DNA from 3 places in the Pantoea sp. Ep11b genome. Region 1 is predicted to be linked to each of the others. Evidence: predicted binding sites of a transcription regulator. Region 1 holds the regulator's gene; each other region holds the start of a gene.

What was found. Region 1 encodes CRP, which controls carbon source genes, mostly activating them, when cyclic AMP is high. Its sites were predicted from a motif close to ATGTGANNNNNNTCACAT; they were not measured.
Region 2: a site for CRP is predicted at 1,341-1,358, ahead of udp (uridine phosphorylase). Genes of this name have one in related genera too.
Region 3: a site for CRP is predicted at 1,667-1,684, ahead of cdd (cytidine deaminase). Genes of this name have one in related genera too.

The regions. Positions count from the first base shown of each region.
Region 1 is NZ_CP160631.1:52,816-58,172, forward strand. Features, by position in the region: gene AB1748_RS00365 (phosphoribulokinase) at 1-139, shown strand, start outside; gene AB1748_RS00370 (OsmC family protein) at 383-787, opposite strand; gene crp (cAMP-activated global transcriptional regulator CRP) at 1,092-1,724, shown strand; gene AB1748_RS00380 (YccS/YhfK family putative transporter) at 1,782-3,857, shown strand; gene AB1748_RS00385 (aspartate aminotransferase family protein) at 3,859-5,079, opposite strand; gene AB1748_RS00390 (aminodeoxychorismate/anthranilate synthase component II) at 5,161-5,357, opposite strand, start outside.
Region 2 is NZ_CP160631.1:612,291-617,647, forward strand. Features, by position in the region: gene metE (5-methyltetrahydropteroyltriglutamate--homocysteine S-methyltransferase) at 1-280, shown strand, start outside; gene AB1748_RS02855 (dienelactone hydrolase family protein) at 333-1,166, opposite strand; gene udp (uridine phosphorylase) at 1,470-2,231, shown strand; gene AB1748_RS02865 (tetratricopeptide repeat protein) at 2,320-3,588, shown strand; gene rmuC (DNA recombination protein RmuC) at 3,673-5,172, shown strand; gene ubiE (bifunctional demethylmenaquinone methyltransferase/2-methoxy-6-polyprenyl-1,4-benzoquinol methylase UbiE) at 5,248-5,357, shown strand, end outside.
Region 3 is NZ_CP160631.1:2,943,908-2,949,264, forward strand. Features, by position in the region: gene metG (methionine--tRNA ligase) at 1-336, shown strand, start outside; gene AB1748_RS13885 (CidA/LrgA family protein) at 535-927, shown strand; gene AB1748_RS13890 (CidB/LrgB family autolysis modulator) at 920-1,612, shown strand; gene cdd (cytidine deaminase) at 1,733-2,623, shown strand; gene AB1748_RS13900 (NAD-dependent malic enzyme) at 2,892-4,589, shown strand; gene sanA (outer membrane permeability protein SanA) at 4,726-5,357, shown strand, end outside.

The sequences.
Region 1 (5,357 bases):
TCTGCTGGCGATGCTGCAGGGCTCCTTTATCTCGCACATCAATACCCTGGTGGTGCCGGGCGGCAAAATGGGTCTGGCGATGGAGTTAATTATGGGCCCGCTGGTGAAGCGGCTGATGCAAGGCAAACGGATAGAGTAAGGGACGGCATGCGCAGGCTTCAGGAAGGTCGCTACAGGCAAAACCCGGACACAAAGGATCTGACAGCAGCCCATAAGCTCAACACGCAGGGAACCGGATCAGAAGAGGAAAGCGTCCCCCGCCAGGGACAGCGCGGGACGAGCGGTCAGGGACTGGCTCAGGCGACCTTCTGATCTGACCCGGTTCTCTGTGCAGGCACGGTCTTACAACAGCGTGCCGGCAACGTTAAAAATCCTGCGGCTATTACAGTTCAATCACTTCGTAGCTGTGGGTAATCGTTACGCCTTTACCCAGCATGATGGCGACCGAGCAATATTTTTCCGCCGAAAGATCGACGGCGCGTGAGACCGCTTTATCCTGGAGTGCTTTGCCACTGACGATAAAATGCAGGTTGATGTGCGTAAAGATTCGCGGCGCCTCTTCACGACGTTCTGAGGTCAGTTTTACTTCACAATCAGCCACATCGTTGCGGCCTTTTTGCAGAATTGATACCACGTCGATTGCGCTGCATCCGCCCGCCGCCATCAGCACCATCTCCATTGGGCTGGGCGCTTTATCCCCTGAATTGCCATCCATCAGGATCTGATGGCCCGATGAGGATTCTCCGAGGAATGTCAGCCCTTCTACCCATTTCACTCTTGCCTGCATGATTTTTGCTCCGGAATATGCTGTTTTGTCGTCAGAGTACGCTTTCCCCTGGTAAACAGCAATCCGGAGAAATCCGCCCGTAGCTGAAGCGAGACAACAGAAGACAGTCGGCTTAAGCTGTGCTACAAACAGTGCTGAAAATATTTTTCGTCACCCGATGACGAAGCCGGGAAGAATGATGCGCACTGCGCCTGATGCGGCCCGAATAATTTCCTGAAATGGAAAACGCTTGAAGCTTTCACCGCCTGACAGGGAAAACTGCCCCCTGTGTTTTGGGCACGATTACAACAGAGGATAATAGCGAATGGTTCTCGGCAAACCGCAAACAGACCCTACACTCGAATGGTTCCTGTCCCATTGCCATATTCACAAGTATCCATCCAAAAGTACGCTGATTCATCAAGGTGAAAAAGCCGAAACGCTTTACTACATCGTGAAAGGTTCCGTTGCGGTTCTGATTAAAGATGAAGAAGGCAAGGAGATGATTCTTTCCTACCTGAATCAGGGTGATTTTATTGGTGAGCTTGGCCTGTTTGAAGAAGGCCAGGAGCGCAGCGCCTGGGTACGTGCGAAAAGCGCATGTGAAGTGGCAGAGATTTCTTATAAGAAGTTCCGTCAGCTGATCCAGGTTAACCCTGATATCCTGATGCGACTCTCGTCGCAGATGGCGCGTCGCCTGCAGGTCACGTCTGAAAAAGTGGGTAATCTCGCTTTCCTTGACGTGACCGGGCGCATTGCACAGACCCTGCTTAACCTGGCGAAACAGCCAGATGCCATGACGCATCCCGACGGCATGCAAATTAAAATCACTCGTCAGGAAATTGGCCAGATTGTTGGTTGTTCACGCGAAACCGTGGGCCGTATTCTGAAGATGCTGGAAGATCAGAACCTGATCTCCGCACACGGCAAAACCATCGTCGTTTACGGCACCCGCTGATTCCTGTCACCCACGGCGTGATGGCAACATCACGCCGTTATTGTTTGTGCTGAGCCGATGTGGCGTCGAATAATCTACCACCCTGAAGTGAACTACGCCCTGCGGCAAACGCTGGTGCTCTGCCTGCCGGTGGCGCTGGGCTGGCTGGCGGGCGACCTGCAAAAAGGCCTGCTCTTCTCGCTGGTGCCCGCCTGCTGCAATATCGCTGGTCTGGATACCCCGCATAAACGCTTCTTCAAACGCCTGATCGTGGGCGGCAGCCTGTTTGCCCTCGGCAGCTTCCTGATCCAGTGGCTCACCCTGCAGGCGGTGCCGCTGCCGCTGATCCTGTTCGCCATGTCGCTGTTGCTCGGAGTAACCGGAGAGATCAGTCCACTGCATGGCCGTCTGCTGCCCGGCACCCTTATCGCCGCCATCTTTACCCTGAGCCTGGTGGGTCGCATGCCGATCTATGTTCCGCCCCTGCTCTATATCGGCGGCACGCTCTGGTATGGGCTGTTTAACTGGTTCTGGTTCTGGCTGTGGAAAGAGCAGCCGATGCGCGAGAGCCTGAGTCTGATCTACCGCGAACTGGCTAACTACTGCGACGCCAAATATACCCTGCTGACACAGCTGACCGATCCGGAGAAGGCCCTGCCGCCGCTGCTGGCTCGCCAGCAGAAAGTGGTCGACCTGATCAACACCTGTTATCAGCAGATGCATATGCTGTCGGCCAGCCGCGACCACAGTCATAAGCGGCTGACGCGCGCCTTTCAGGTGGCGCTGGATCTGCAGGAGCATATCTCAGTCAGCCTGCATCGGCCGGAAGAGGTGCAGAAGCTGGTGGAGCAGAGCCACGCCGAAGCGGTGATCCGCTGGAATGCCAAAACTATCTCGGCCCGGCTGCGGGTGCTGGCGGATAATATTCTTTATCACCAGTTACCCGAACGCTTTGCGATGGACAAGCAGCTCGGCGCGCTGGAGAAAATCACCTGGCAGCATCCCGACAACCCGGTCGGGCACTTCTGCCTCTATCACTTCAACCGGATTGCCCGGGTCCTGCGCACGCAGAAACCGCTCTATCAGCGCGACCTGATGGCCGACCGCCAGCGCCGCCTGCCGCTGCTGCCTGCCCTGCGCAACTATCTCTCCCTGCGCTCCTCGGCGCTGCGCACCGCCGGTCGTTTTGCGGTCATGCTGATGCTGGGCAGCGCACTGGCGCTGTTCTTCAACATTCCCAAGCCCTACTGGATCCTGATGACCATCATGTTCGTCAGCCAGAACGGCTACAGCGCCACCCGTGTCCGCATCCAGCACCGGGCGCTGGGCACGTTTGCCGGGCTGGTGATCGCGGCCGCTACGCTGCGCCTGGCGGTGCCGGAGTCACTGGTGCTGCTGATCATGCTGGCGATTACCTTTATCAGCTATCGCTTTACCCGTCAGTTTTATGGCTGGTCGATGATTGGCTTCACGGTGACTGCCGTTTATTCGCTGCAGCTGCTGTCGCTGAACGGCGCACAGTTTCTGCTGCCGCGCCTGATGGATACGCTGATGGGCTGTCTGATCGCTTTTGGCGGAATGCTCTGGCTCTGGCCGCAGTGGCAGAGCGGCTTACTGCGGCAGAACGCGCATGATGCGCTGGAAACCTATCAGGATGCGCTGCGTCTGCTGCTGGGCGATGAGCAATCACCCGACAAACTCGCCTACCAGCGCGTGCAGGTGAATCAGGCGCACAATGCACTGTTCAACTCCCTGAATCAGGCGATGCAGGAGCCGGCATTCAACGCCCAGTATCTGAAAGATATGCGGCTCTGGGTAACGCACAGCCAGTTTATCGTCGAGCACATTAATGCGATGACGATTCTGGCGCGCGAACACACCATGCTCACGGCCTCGCTGGCCCAGCGCTATCTGCAATCCTGTGAAATCGCGCTGCAGCGGTGTCAGCAGCGGCTGGAATATGATGGGGCAAGCTCACAGGTTAATCTGCTGGATGAGCTGGAGAATATCAGTGAGGGGCCGGTGACGGTCGTGGAGCAGCATGTGCGGCGCATTCTCGATCATCTGAGCGTAATGCACACTATCTCTTCACTGGCGTGGAGCCAGCGACCGCAACATGGCCGCTGGCTGATCCGTCATTTACGGAAAAGCTGATTCAGCCGTTGAGCACCCTGCCGACCGCCGTGGCGAAGCGATGCATGCCCTCTTCGATGTCAGCCGGTTCAATGATCAGCGACGGCGCGAAACGCATTACGTCAGTCCCGGCGACCAGCACCATCACCCCTTCTGCCGCAGCGGCATTCAGGATGTCGCGCGATTTACCGGCATGCTGAGGCTTCAGCGCCGCACCAATCAGCAGGCCTTTGCCGCGGATATCGCTGAACAGATCATACTTCGCGTCAATCGCCTGCAGCGCCGTCACAAAGTGCTGACGACGCGCTTCCACGCCCGCCAGCACCGCCGGGGTGTTGATGATATCCAGCGCGGTTTCGGCGATGGCGCAGGCCAGGGGATTCCCGCCATAGGTGGTACCATGCACGCCCGGTGCCATCGTCGAGGCGATCTCATTGGTGGTCAGCATGGCGCTGACCGGGAAGCCGCCGCCCAGCGCTTTGGCAGAGGTCAGGATATCGGGCTGAATGCCATAGTGCTCATAGGCAAACAGCTTGCCGCTGCGCCCCATGCCGCTCTGCACCTCATCCAGCACCAGCAGCGCCTGATGCTGATCGCAAAGCTCACGCAATCCCTGCATAAAGGCCGGAGTGGCCGGCATCACGCCGCCTTCGCCCTGAACAGGCTCAACCACGATGGCGCAGGTATGGTCGTCGATCACCGCTTTTACCGCATCCAGATCGTTGAACGGCACATGAACGATATCCGCCGGTTTAGGCCCGAATCCGTCTGAATATTTTGGCTGCCCGCCGACCGTGACGGTAAAGAGCGTCCGGCCATGAAATGCGTTGTGGAAGGCGATGATCTTGCTTTTGAACGGGCTGTGACGCTTGCAGGCGTAATAACGCGCCAGCTTAAACGCCGCTTCGTTGGCTTCGGCGCCGGAGTTCGCGAAGAAAACGCGCTCGGCAAAGGTCGCGTGTATGAGTTTACTGGCAAGACGCAGCGCCGGTTCGTTGGTGAAGACGTTGCTGGTGTGCCACAGCGTCTCACCCTGGCTTTTCAGCGTCTCCACCAGCGCAGGATGGCAGTGTCCAAGTGCGGTGACGGCGATGCCACCCGAGAAATCGATATACTCTTTGCCCTGCTGATCCCATACACGGCTGCCCTTGCCTTTTACCGGCACGAACTGCGCAGGTGCATAAACAGGCAAAATAACGTTATCGAACGTCTCCCGCGTGACCGCAATTTTTTCGGCTGCCATTGATGACCCCATTTGAATGATGTTTGTGCAATCATGAAATAATAATCACAAAATATGCATAAAAAATCACTCAAAGGCAACTTATTGCGTCAGGAAATTGCGCAGCAGCTGGTGCCCCTGCTCGCTGAGAATGCTCTCGGGATGGAACTGCACGCCCTCCAGCGCAAGGGTTTTGTGGCGGAATCCCATGATTTCGTCGGGTTCGCCGTCACGCACTGTCCAGGCCGTTATCTCGAACGCCTCCGGCAGGGAGTCGCGTTTGACGATCAGCGAATGGT
Region 2 (5,357 bases), 560 kb from region 1:
CATTGAAACCGCGCGCTCTGACATGGATCTGCTGGCGTCGTTTGAACACTTCGACTATCCCAATGAGATCGGCCCCGGCGTCTATGATATTCACTCGCCCAATATTCCCAGCGTCGGGGAGATCGAAGCGTTGCTGCTGAAGGCAGCGAAACGCATCCCGGAAGCGCGGCTGTGGGTGAACCCGGACTGTGGTCTGAAAACGCGTGGCTGGACGGAAACGCGCCAGGCGCTGGCGAATATGGTACAGGCGGCGAAAAACCTGCGCGGGGAGAGGGTGTAGCCGACGGCCTGACAGTCAAAAACAGGAGCGCAGAAGCGCCCCTGTTTTTCATCTATCGTGAGGTAACACCATACTGCCTGAACCAGGCCAGCATCCGCTGCCAGCCATCCTGGGCGGATTCTGCATGGTAGCTCGGCCGGTAATCAGCATTAAACGCGTGTCCCGCCTCGGGATAAACGATGATCTCGGCGGTGGCATTGGCGGCGTGCAGCGCCTGACGCATCTGCTCGACGCTCTCCAGCGGGATCCCCTCATCCTGACCGCCATACAATCCCAGCACCGGCGCATTGAGATCGACAGCAATATCAATCGGGTGTTTCTGCTGCTTCAGGGTGCGCTCACCCACCAGTCGGCCATACCAGGCGACTGCGGCCCGCAGCTGGGGATTATGCGCGGCATAGAGCCAGCTGATGCGGCCCCCCCAGCAGAAACCGGTGATGCCCATGCGGCGGATGTCGCCGCCGTTACGTGCGGCCCAGTTGGCGGCGTGATCGAGATCGGAGAGCACCTGGCTGTCCGGCACTTTGCTGACCAGTTCGCTGAACAGCGTCGGGATATCGTGATATTCCGACGGATCGCCCTCGCGGAAGTAGAGTTCAGGCGCGATAGCCAGATAACCCTCCAGCGCCAGGCGGCGGCAGATATCCCGGATGTGTTCATGCACACCAAAGATCTCCTGCACCACCAGCACAACAGGCAGTGGGCCGTCTGCGCCCTGCGGCTTAGCGAAGTAAGCTGGCATGTTTTCGCCCTGGCTGGGCACTGAGGTTTCACCCGCATGAATAGCCGGGCTATCGGTCATAATGGTGGTGGCGGCGGTGGGCTGCACGGCAGCGGCAAAGCCGTCCGTCGCCGGTTTTTGTGCCATATTATCACTGGGTTTCATGAGTCTCTCCGTGCAAGCAATTGCGCAATCAGGTAACTATAGCCTGGCTGTAAACCGCGCGCGCCAGGTACCGGGCCACAGGGTCAGCAGCGAATACAATCCTCCCACTCTTTAACATTGCGCTAACGCTGGCACAGCCTCGCTGCGCACAGTCCCGGTAAAGAAGATGTATTTATGTGATGGTTATCTCAATTTGAATTCTGAAAAATGTAACTTTCATTTTCTTAAGTGAAAGCTGTCACATATTTATCGGGCGTGCTGACGTAAAGTGGCGCAATACTTTCCCTTAACAGGAGTCTGAAAATGACACAGTCTGACGTTTTCCATCTGGGCCTGACTAAAGCCGACCTGCAGGGCGCTACCCTGGCGATTGTGCCCGGCGATCCGGAGCGCGTGAAGAAAATTGCCGGACTGATGGAAGATGCCACGCATCTCGCCTCACACCGTGAATTTACCTCCTGGCTGGCAAAACTGGATGGCAAGCCCGTTGTCGTCTGCTCCACCGGCATCGGTGGTCCTTCCACCTCCATTGCGGTTGAAGAGCTGGCGCAGCTTGGTGTGCGGACCTTCCTGCGCGTCGGCACCACGGGCGCGATCCAGCCTCATATCAACGTCGGCGATGTACTGGTGACAACGGCGTCGGTTCGCCTGGACGGTGCCAGCCTGCACTTCGCACCGATGGAGTTCCCGGCAGTGGCCGATTTCAGTTGCACCACGGCCCTGGTCGCGGCCGCAGAAGCCTGTGGCGCGAAGACCCATATTGGCATCACCGCTTCCTCTGACACTTTCTATCCGGGCCAGGAGCGTTACGACACCGTTTCAGGACGGGTAGTCAGTCGCTTCAAAGGATCGATGAAGGAGTGGCAGGAGATGGGCGTCCTCAACTATGAGATGGAATCCGCTACACTGTTAACCATGTGCGCCAGCCAGGGTCTGCGAGCCGGCATGGTGGCGGGCGTGATTGTGAACCGTACTCAGAAAGAGATCCCGGATGCGGTCACGATGAAACAGACAGAAAGTGACGCAGTGAAGATTGTGGTCGAAGCGGCGCGTCGCTTGCTGTAACGGTCGCGTCAGGCAGCAGGTTTTCCGGGCCCGGAACCTGCTGCTGGTCGTTAACGGCGCGTAGCATCAGTAGAACCTGAGGATGTTTATGCGCCCTACCTTTCCTGCCCGACGTCCTGCCCCTGGCCTCAATCCCGCCGCACTTCATGCGCGGCTGGAACGCAGTGCCGAACGTTTCCGCGCCGCCATGCAACAGGGCGACTATGCGCTGGCCGCCCGCTGCTGTGAAGAGGTGCTGCGGTCAATGCCGAATCAGATGCAGGTTCTGAGCGACTATGCTCTCTGCCTGCTGCGTCTGGGCCAGCATGCCAAAGCGTACAAAACCTATCAGAAGATCCTTCAGTCGCCACCTGCGGTGCAGGCCACCGCCTCCGAAACCTGGCTGGATGGCTTAACCGAAGTGTGCGGCTGGCTGAATAAACGCGAGGAGGTAGCGCAGTATGGGCTGGCCTCGCTGATGCGCTCGGATGCGCGTTTCAGTCAGGGGCAGCGCGCAGCGTTTCCGGCCCCGCAGCCCGAACCCGCCGATCTCAGCCAGCCAGAGCAGAACGTTATCGCCTTCTCTCTGTATGGCGATCAGCCTCGCTACTGTGAAACCTTAATTAAAAACGTGGAAGTGGCACCGGCGCTCTATCCCGGCTGGAGCTGTCTTATCTATCTCGACGACAGCGTGCCGCAGCATGTCTGGCAGCGTCTGGATCAGCCACACGTCAGGCTGATCGATATGTCGCACGAGAAAACGCTCTATCCAACCCTGTGGCGTTTTCTGGTGCTCGACGATCCGCAGGTGAAACGCTTTATCGTGCGCGATGCCGACTCGCTGCTCTCGGAGCGGGAAGCCGCAGCGGTTAACGCCTGGCTCGCCTCGCCTTACTGGTTCCACCATATGCGTGATTACTTCTCGCATACCGAACTGCTGCTGGCGGGCATGTGGGGCGGCTGTCACGGCGTCTTCCGGGACGTGGAGCAGGCGATGCGCGATTTCATTGCGCAGTATCAGGGGAGCCAGCGCTTCACCGACCAGTATTTCCTGAAGGTGGCGCTATGGCCGACGGTGCGTGAAAGTCTTCTGAGCCACGATGAAATTTTCCATTTTCATCAGGCCCGTCCCTGGCCTGACCATGCCCCCGTACGCTGGCAGACGCCCCATTTCCATGTGGGCAGCAATGCCGGGTTTGCCAGTATGACCGGTAAATCGGCGGCGGCGGATGGCAGCCGCCAGCGCGTTGCAATCACCGCCGGAGAGAGAACCTGGCACTATCTGGCGCAGGTCAGCAAGGGCGAGTGGCAGCTGCCCATGCCGTTCTTTCTCATCGACGAGTGGCAGGCGGGAAGGCTACTGGTAGCGGCTCTCTAAGGCGCTGAATCCCGGTAAAATTATCTGGACATTCATACAGTGCGACTCTACCTTTTCCCTCAGCAGCCTGAGTCGGGGGAAATCATGGATCAGCATATTATCATCAGCGCCTGTCTGGCGCTTGCCGGGGCGGGGATTGGCTGGATGCTGGCACAGTTACGTGCCGGTCATCTGGTTGCCCGTTTTCAGACCGAGCGTCGTCTGCTGGAGGAGGCGCAACAGCGTCAGCAGCAGCAGATCGATCAGCTTCAGCAGCAGGCGCAGCAGCGCGAGCAGGAGCTGCGTCAGCTTCACGGCGCGCTGAGCGGGGCCACCGAGCGGCTGCAGCAGCTCGATTACTGGCGTAACGAAAGCGAACAGCTTAATCGCGAACTGCGCAATCAGCTGGAGGTGAACAGCGCGCAGGAAGCGGAGCTGCGCGAAGTGACCATTCGTCTGGAAGAGACCCGCTACGCCGCAGAAGAGAAACAGCGCCTGCTGACCAACAGCGAACAGCGTCTCAGCGCCCAGTTTGAAAACCTTGCCAACCGTATTTTCGAAAACAGCGGCCGTCGCGTTGATGAACAGAACCGTCAGAGCCTGAACGGGCTGATCGGCCCGCTGCGTGAGCAGCTGGATGGCTTCCGTCGACAGGTGCATGAAAGCTTTGGCGCAGAGGCGCGCGAGCGCCATACCCTGACCCACGAAATCCGCCAGCTGCAGCAGCTGAATGCGCAGATGGCGCAGGAGGCGCTTAACCTGACGAAGGCGCTGAAGGGCGACAACAAAATCCAGGGTAACTGGGGGGAAGTGGTACTGAGCCGGGTGCTGGAAGCCTCCGGGCTGCGGGAAGGTTACGAATATGAAACGCAGGTCAGCATCCAGTCAGAACAGCAGGGCAGGATGCAGCCGGATGTGATTGTGCGTCTGCCGCAGGGCAAGGATGTGGTGGTGGACGCCAAGATGACGCTGGTGGCCTATGAGCGTTATTTCAATGCAGAGGATGAAATCGCCCGTGAGCAGGCGATTCAGGAGCATGTCAGCGCCATGCGCGCGCACATCCGCCTGCTGAGCCGAAAAGATTATCAGCAGCTTCCCGGCTTGCGGTCGCTGGATTATGTGCTGATGTTTATTCCGGTGGAGCCCGCCTTTCTGCTGGCGATTGACCGGCAGCCTGAACTGATTAGCGAGGCGCTGCAGCAGAATATTATGCTGGTCAGCCCCACCACGCTGCTGGTGGCGCTGCGCACCATTAACAATCTGTGGCGCTATGAGCACCAGAGCCGCAATGCCCAGCGGATAGCCGATCGGGCGGCGCGGCTCTACGACAAGATGCGGCTCTTCGTGGATGATATGAGCGGGATCGGCCATAGCCTGGATAAGGCTCAGAACAGCTACCGCGAGGCGATGAAAAAGCTGGCAGAAGGGCGCGGTAACCTGATTGCCCAGAGCGAGGGATTCCGGGCGCTGGGCGTGGAGATCAAACGCCCCATCAACCCGCAATTAGCCGAACGCGCCATGCCGGAAAACCGGCTGGAAGAGGAGGCCGATGAGGAGAGGGAGGGGGAGGAGCGTGAGCCGCGTGTGAGACGCCTCCACGAATAGTATGGGCGCAACGTGCCTGACTTCCGTGACTCTGATACACTTCGGGAAGTATTGTTTGTGGAGCAGGTAAAACCGATGGCAGATGAATCACAGCAGGAAACCACCCATTTTGGCTTTCAGACGGTCGCCAAAAGCGAAAAAGCGGACAAAGTTGCGGACGTATTTCACTCCGTAGCCGCAAAATA
Region 3 (5,357 bases), 1.0 Mb from region 1:
ATTGGTGACACCATCACCATTGATGACTTTGCCAAAGTGGATATGCGCGTTGCCCTGATTGAGCAGGCGGAACTGGTTGAAGGGTCAGACAAACTGCTGCGTCTGCAACTCGACCTGGGCGGTGAGAAGCGCCAGATTTTCTCCGGCATCCGCGCGGCCTACCCGGACCCGTCTGTGCTGGTCGGTAAGATGACCATCATCGTGGCGAACCTCGCGCCGCGTAAAATGCGCTTCGGTATCTCTGAAGGTATGGTGCTCTCCGCCGGACCGGGCGGCAAAGATCTGTTTGTGCTTTCCGTAGACAGCGGTGCCGTTCCGGGCATGCCGGTTAAGTAAGCCGCTGCACGCCGCCGCGTAAACCACGGTGACGTATTGTCCTGACCCTTTGCGTCTGCCCGCAGGCGCAAAGGGTCACTCTCTTCCTCTGCGCACAATCTTCGTTCTTCTGTCTGTCACCCTGCCCTGTAAATGTGATCGCTAGCACGCTAAGCGGTTAATGCGTATGATGATACGCAGTAAAAACAGGAGCCTGCCATGCGCACCCTACTCTCTGTCTGCGGCCGATATCTTCGCGCCTTTATCATTATCTATCTCTGCCTGTACGCCGGCATCGGCCTCGCCGCCCTGCTGCCGATTAAACTGCCCGGCAGTATTCTGGGCATGCTGATCCTGTTCGCACTGCTGGCCTCACAGATCCTGCCGGTAAACTGGGTTAAACCGGGCTGCCATCTGCTGATTCGCTATATGGCGCTGCTGTTTGTGCCAATCAGCGTCGGGGTGATGAGCTACACCGATATTCTGAGCGCCCAGTTCGGGCCTATCGTCATCTCCTGCGTCGTCAGCACGTTTCTGGTGCTCTCGATTGTGGGTGTCAGCGCCCAGCATCTGCACAGCCGCCGCCCGGCAGGAGACGCCGACGATGAGTGAAATATGGTGGTCGCTGCCGCTGACGCTGGCCGCCTTTTTCCTGGCGCGCAGGCTGGCAATCTGGCTGAAAATTTCGCTGCTTAACCCGCTGCTGGTGGCGATGGCGATTATTATTCCGATCCTGCTGCTGCTGCATCTGCCCTATTCGCGCTATTTCGCGGGCAGCCAGATTCTCAATCAGCTCCTGCAGCCCGCCGTGGTGGCGCTGGCGCTGCCGCTGTATGAGCAGATGCACCAGATTCGTGCCCGCTGGAAATCCATTATCGGCGTCTGCTTTATCGGCAGCCTCACCGCCATGACCTCCGGCACCGCCATTGCCTTGTGGCTCGGCGCGACGCCCGAAATTGCCGCCACGATTGTCCCCAAATCAGTGACCACGCCTATCGCGATGGCCGTCTCTGGATCGCTGCATGGCATTCCCGCCATCAGTGCGATCTGCGTGCTGATCGCCGGTGTGCTGGGCGCAGTCTTCGGACATATGGTGCTGAATCTGCTCGGCGTGAAATCGAAAGCAGCACGAGGACTGGCAATCGGCAACGCCTCGCATGCGCTCGGCACGGCGCGCGCCGCCGAACTGGACTTTCAGGAAGGGGCCTTCAGCTCGCTGGCGCTGGTGATCTGCGGGATTATCACCTCACTTCTGGCACCGTTTATTTTCCCGCTGTTGCTGCACAGCTTAAGCTGAAAGTTTGCGAGAGATCTCGCAAAGTTGAAACATGCAACGCAGGTTACATTGTCAGAGCGATGTAGATCACATATAAACCGTTGACCGGCATATCGCCCTGCTGACTTTAATGAGGCTCACATGCAATCCCGTTTCCTCTCTGCGTTTGAGGCATTGCCGTCAACGCTGCAGACCGCACTCGCTCCCCTGCTGAACGATCCCGATTTTCAGGCGGTGCTCAGCGCCGACCAGGTCGCCCTGCTGCAGCAACAGACCCGGATGGAAGCCGATGCCCTGGCGCTGGCGCTGCTGCCGCTGGCGGCCGCCTGTGCGGTTGCCACGGTCTCCCATTTCAACGTCGGCGCGATCGCCCGTGGCGTGAGCGGCAACTGGTACTTCGGGGCCAATATGGAGTTTGTCGGCACCCCTATGCAGCAGACGGTGCACGCCGAGCAGAGCGCCATTACGCACGCATGGCTGCGGGGTGAACGCCAGATAGAAACCATCACCGTGAATTACACGCCGTGTGGCCACTGCCGTCAGTTCATGAACGAGCTGAACAGCGGCACCACCATTCGGATCAGCCTGCCGCAACGTGCGGTCAGTACGCTGGCCGACTATCTGCCGGATGCGTTTGGCCCGCGTGATCTCGATATCACCACTTTCCTGATGGATGAGGTGGATCATGGTTATAAAGCCGCAGGCGACGAGCTGGTGCAGGCGGCGGTGGCCGCAGCCAATACCAGCCACGCGCCTTACAGTCAGTCACACGCAGGCGTGGCGCTCCTGACTGAAAACGGCACGATCGTCGCCGGTCGCTATGCCGAAAACGCGGCGTTTAACCCGAGCTTTCCCCCGCTTCAGGCGGCGCTGGTCCTGCTGAATATGCAGGGTGGCGATGTGCATCAGATAAAAAAAGCGGTACTGGCGGAAGCAGAAAATGCCACGTTAAGCCAGTTCGCCGCCACACAGGCGACGCTTGAGACATTTGGTTGCCGTGAGCTGCTACAGGTGACGCTGCACAAAGCATAACCCGCTGCCAGCGCGGCCACACTTTTGTGAGCTTTTATGAAAAAACGCTGTATTTCTGTGGGAAATTTCATAGGATCTGGCGCCAGAATTCACGTCATTACAAATTACTCTGAATAATTCAGGTTGCGGGATGGCAGCACGGTCGTGAATTTTTCGGCAGCGGCACGCTGCCGTTGCCGGGCCTGCAGTCTGAACTATGAGAAGTAAAAAAACTGGCGCTACCTGTCCGGCGTGACGCCAGACAACACTGCAACCGGAGCATCACTGCATGGAACTCGAATACGAAAGTAAACGCCCGCTGTATATCCCTTATGCTGGCCCGATTTTGCTGGAATTTCCCCTTCTGAACAAAGGCAGCGCCTTTACCCTCGAAGAACGTAACGAATTTAACCTCAACGGTCTGCTGCCAGAAGCGGTGGAGTCGATCGAAGAGCAGGCGAAGCGCGCCTGGCGTCAGTTCCAGGACTTCAAAAACAATAACGATAAGCATGTCTACCTGCGAAACATTCAGGACACCAACGAAACGCTGTTCTACCGCCTGCTGGATAACCATCTCGAAGAGATGATGCCGATTATCTACACGCCGACCGTCGGCGCTGCCTGTGAACACTTCTCTGAAATCTACCGCCGTGCGCGTGGGGTTTTCATCTCCTACCCTAACCGCGACCGCATCGAAGACATGCTGCAGAACGCCACCAAACAGAATGTGAAGGTGATTGTGGTCACCGACGGTGAGCGTATCCTGGGCCTCGGCGACCAGGGCATCGGCGGCATGGGTATCCCGATCGGTAAGCTCTCGCTCTATACCGCCTGTGGCGGCATCAGCCCGGCGTACACCCTGCCGGTGGTGCTGGATGTCGGCACCAATAACCAGCAGCTGCTGAACGATCCGCTCTATATGGGATGGCGTCATCCGCGCATCACCGGCGAAGAGTATGACGCGTTCGTGAACGAGTTTATCCAGGCCGTGAAACGCCGCTGGCCGAAAGTGCTGCTGCAGTTTGAAGATTTTGCCCAGAAGAACGCCATGCCGCTGCTGAACCGCTATCGCGATGAAGTCTGCTGCTTCAACGATGACATTCAGGGCACCGCCGCCGTGACCGTGGGAACGCTGATCGCCGCCAGTCGCGCCGCCGGAAGCCGCCTGTGTGAGCAGAAAGTGGTGTTCCTGGGAGCCGGTTCCGCCGGTTGTGGCATCGCGGAACAGATCATCGCGCAGATGAAGTCTGAAGGTCTGAGTGATGATGAAGCACGCAGCCGCGTTCTGATGGTGGACCGCTTTGGTCTGCTCACGGACAAACTGCCGAACCTGCTCGATTTCCAGAGCAAGCTGGTGCAGAAGAGCGAAAGCCTGCAGGACTGGGATGTCACCAACGACTCTATCTCACTGCTGGATGTGGTGCGCAATGCCAGACCGGATATCCTGATTGGCGTCTCCGGCCAGCCGGGCCTGTTCACCGAAGAGATTATCCGCGAGATGCACAAGCACTGTAGCCGCCCTATCGTGATGCCGTTGTCGAACCCGACATCACGCGTGGAAGCCACACCTGCCGATATCATTGCCTGGACCGACGGTGCTGCACTGGTTGCCACTGGCAGCCCGTTCTCACCGGTGAGCTGGAATGGTAAAACCTACCCGATTGCGCAGTGCAACAACTCCTATATCTTCCCGGGTATTGGTCTGGGCGTGATCGCCTCGGGTGCCAGCCGCGTGACTGACACCATGCTGATGACCGCCAGCCGTGCGCTCGCCGACTGCTCGCCACTGGTGAACGAAGGTGAAGGTCCGGTTCTGCCGGAGATCAAAGATATTCAGGGCGTTTCGAAGATTATTGCGATGGAAGTGGGTAAAGCCGCGCAGCTGGCCGGCGTTGCCGTCGTAACTTCTGAAGATGTCTTGTCGCAGGCTATCGCCAATAACTTCTGGCTGCCGCAGTATCGTCATTATCGCCGTACCTCGATTTAATCTTCAGACTGCCGGATCGCTTTTCGATCCGGCAGTGTTCAAAAAGAGCACAGCCAGCCGCCGCTAACTTGCTTCGCTGCGACAGCTCAAGTAGCCTTGTCCCATCTCAAAATTCTGACATCGAGTCTCCAGGCGCATGCTGAAACGCGTTCTCATTGGTCTGCTTTTCATCATCTTACTGATGATGGCGACGGCGCTCGGCCTTGATCGCTGGATCAGCTGGAAAACTGCGCCCTTTATCTACGAGAATGTCGCCTCTTTGCCTCATCGTCAGGTTGGCGTGGTGCTGGGAACGGCGAAATATTATCGGACCGGCGTCATCAATCAGTATTATCTCTACCGCATACAGGGTGCGCTGAACGCCTATAACAGCGGCAGAATAAACTATCTGCTGTTGAGTGGTGATAACGCGCAGCAGAGCTACAACGAGCCAATGACCATGCGCCGCGATTTAATCAAGGCAGGGGTCGATCCGGCTGATATCGTGCTCGATTATGCCGGCTTCCGCACGCTGGATTCGATAGTGCGCACCCGCAAGGTATTCGACACCAACGACTTCATTATTATTACGCAGCGCTTCCACTGTGAGCGGGCCCTGTTTATTGCCCTGCAACTCGGTATTCAGGCGCAGTGCTACGCCGTGCCATCGCCAAAAAATATGCTTAGCGTACGCTTCCGTGAGGTCGGTGCCCGGCTGGGTGCGCTGGCGGATCTTTTCCTGCTGAAACGCGAGCCCCGCTTCCTGGGTCCGCTGGTGCCAATTCCTGC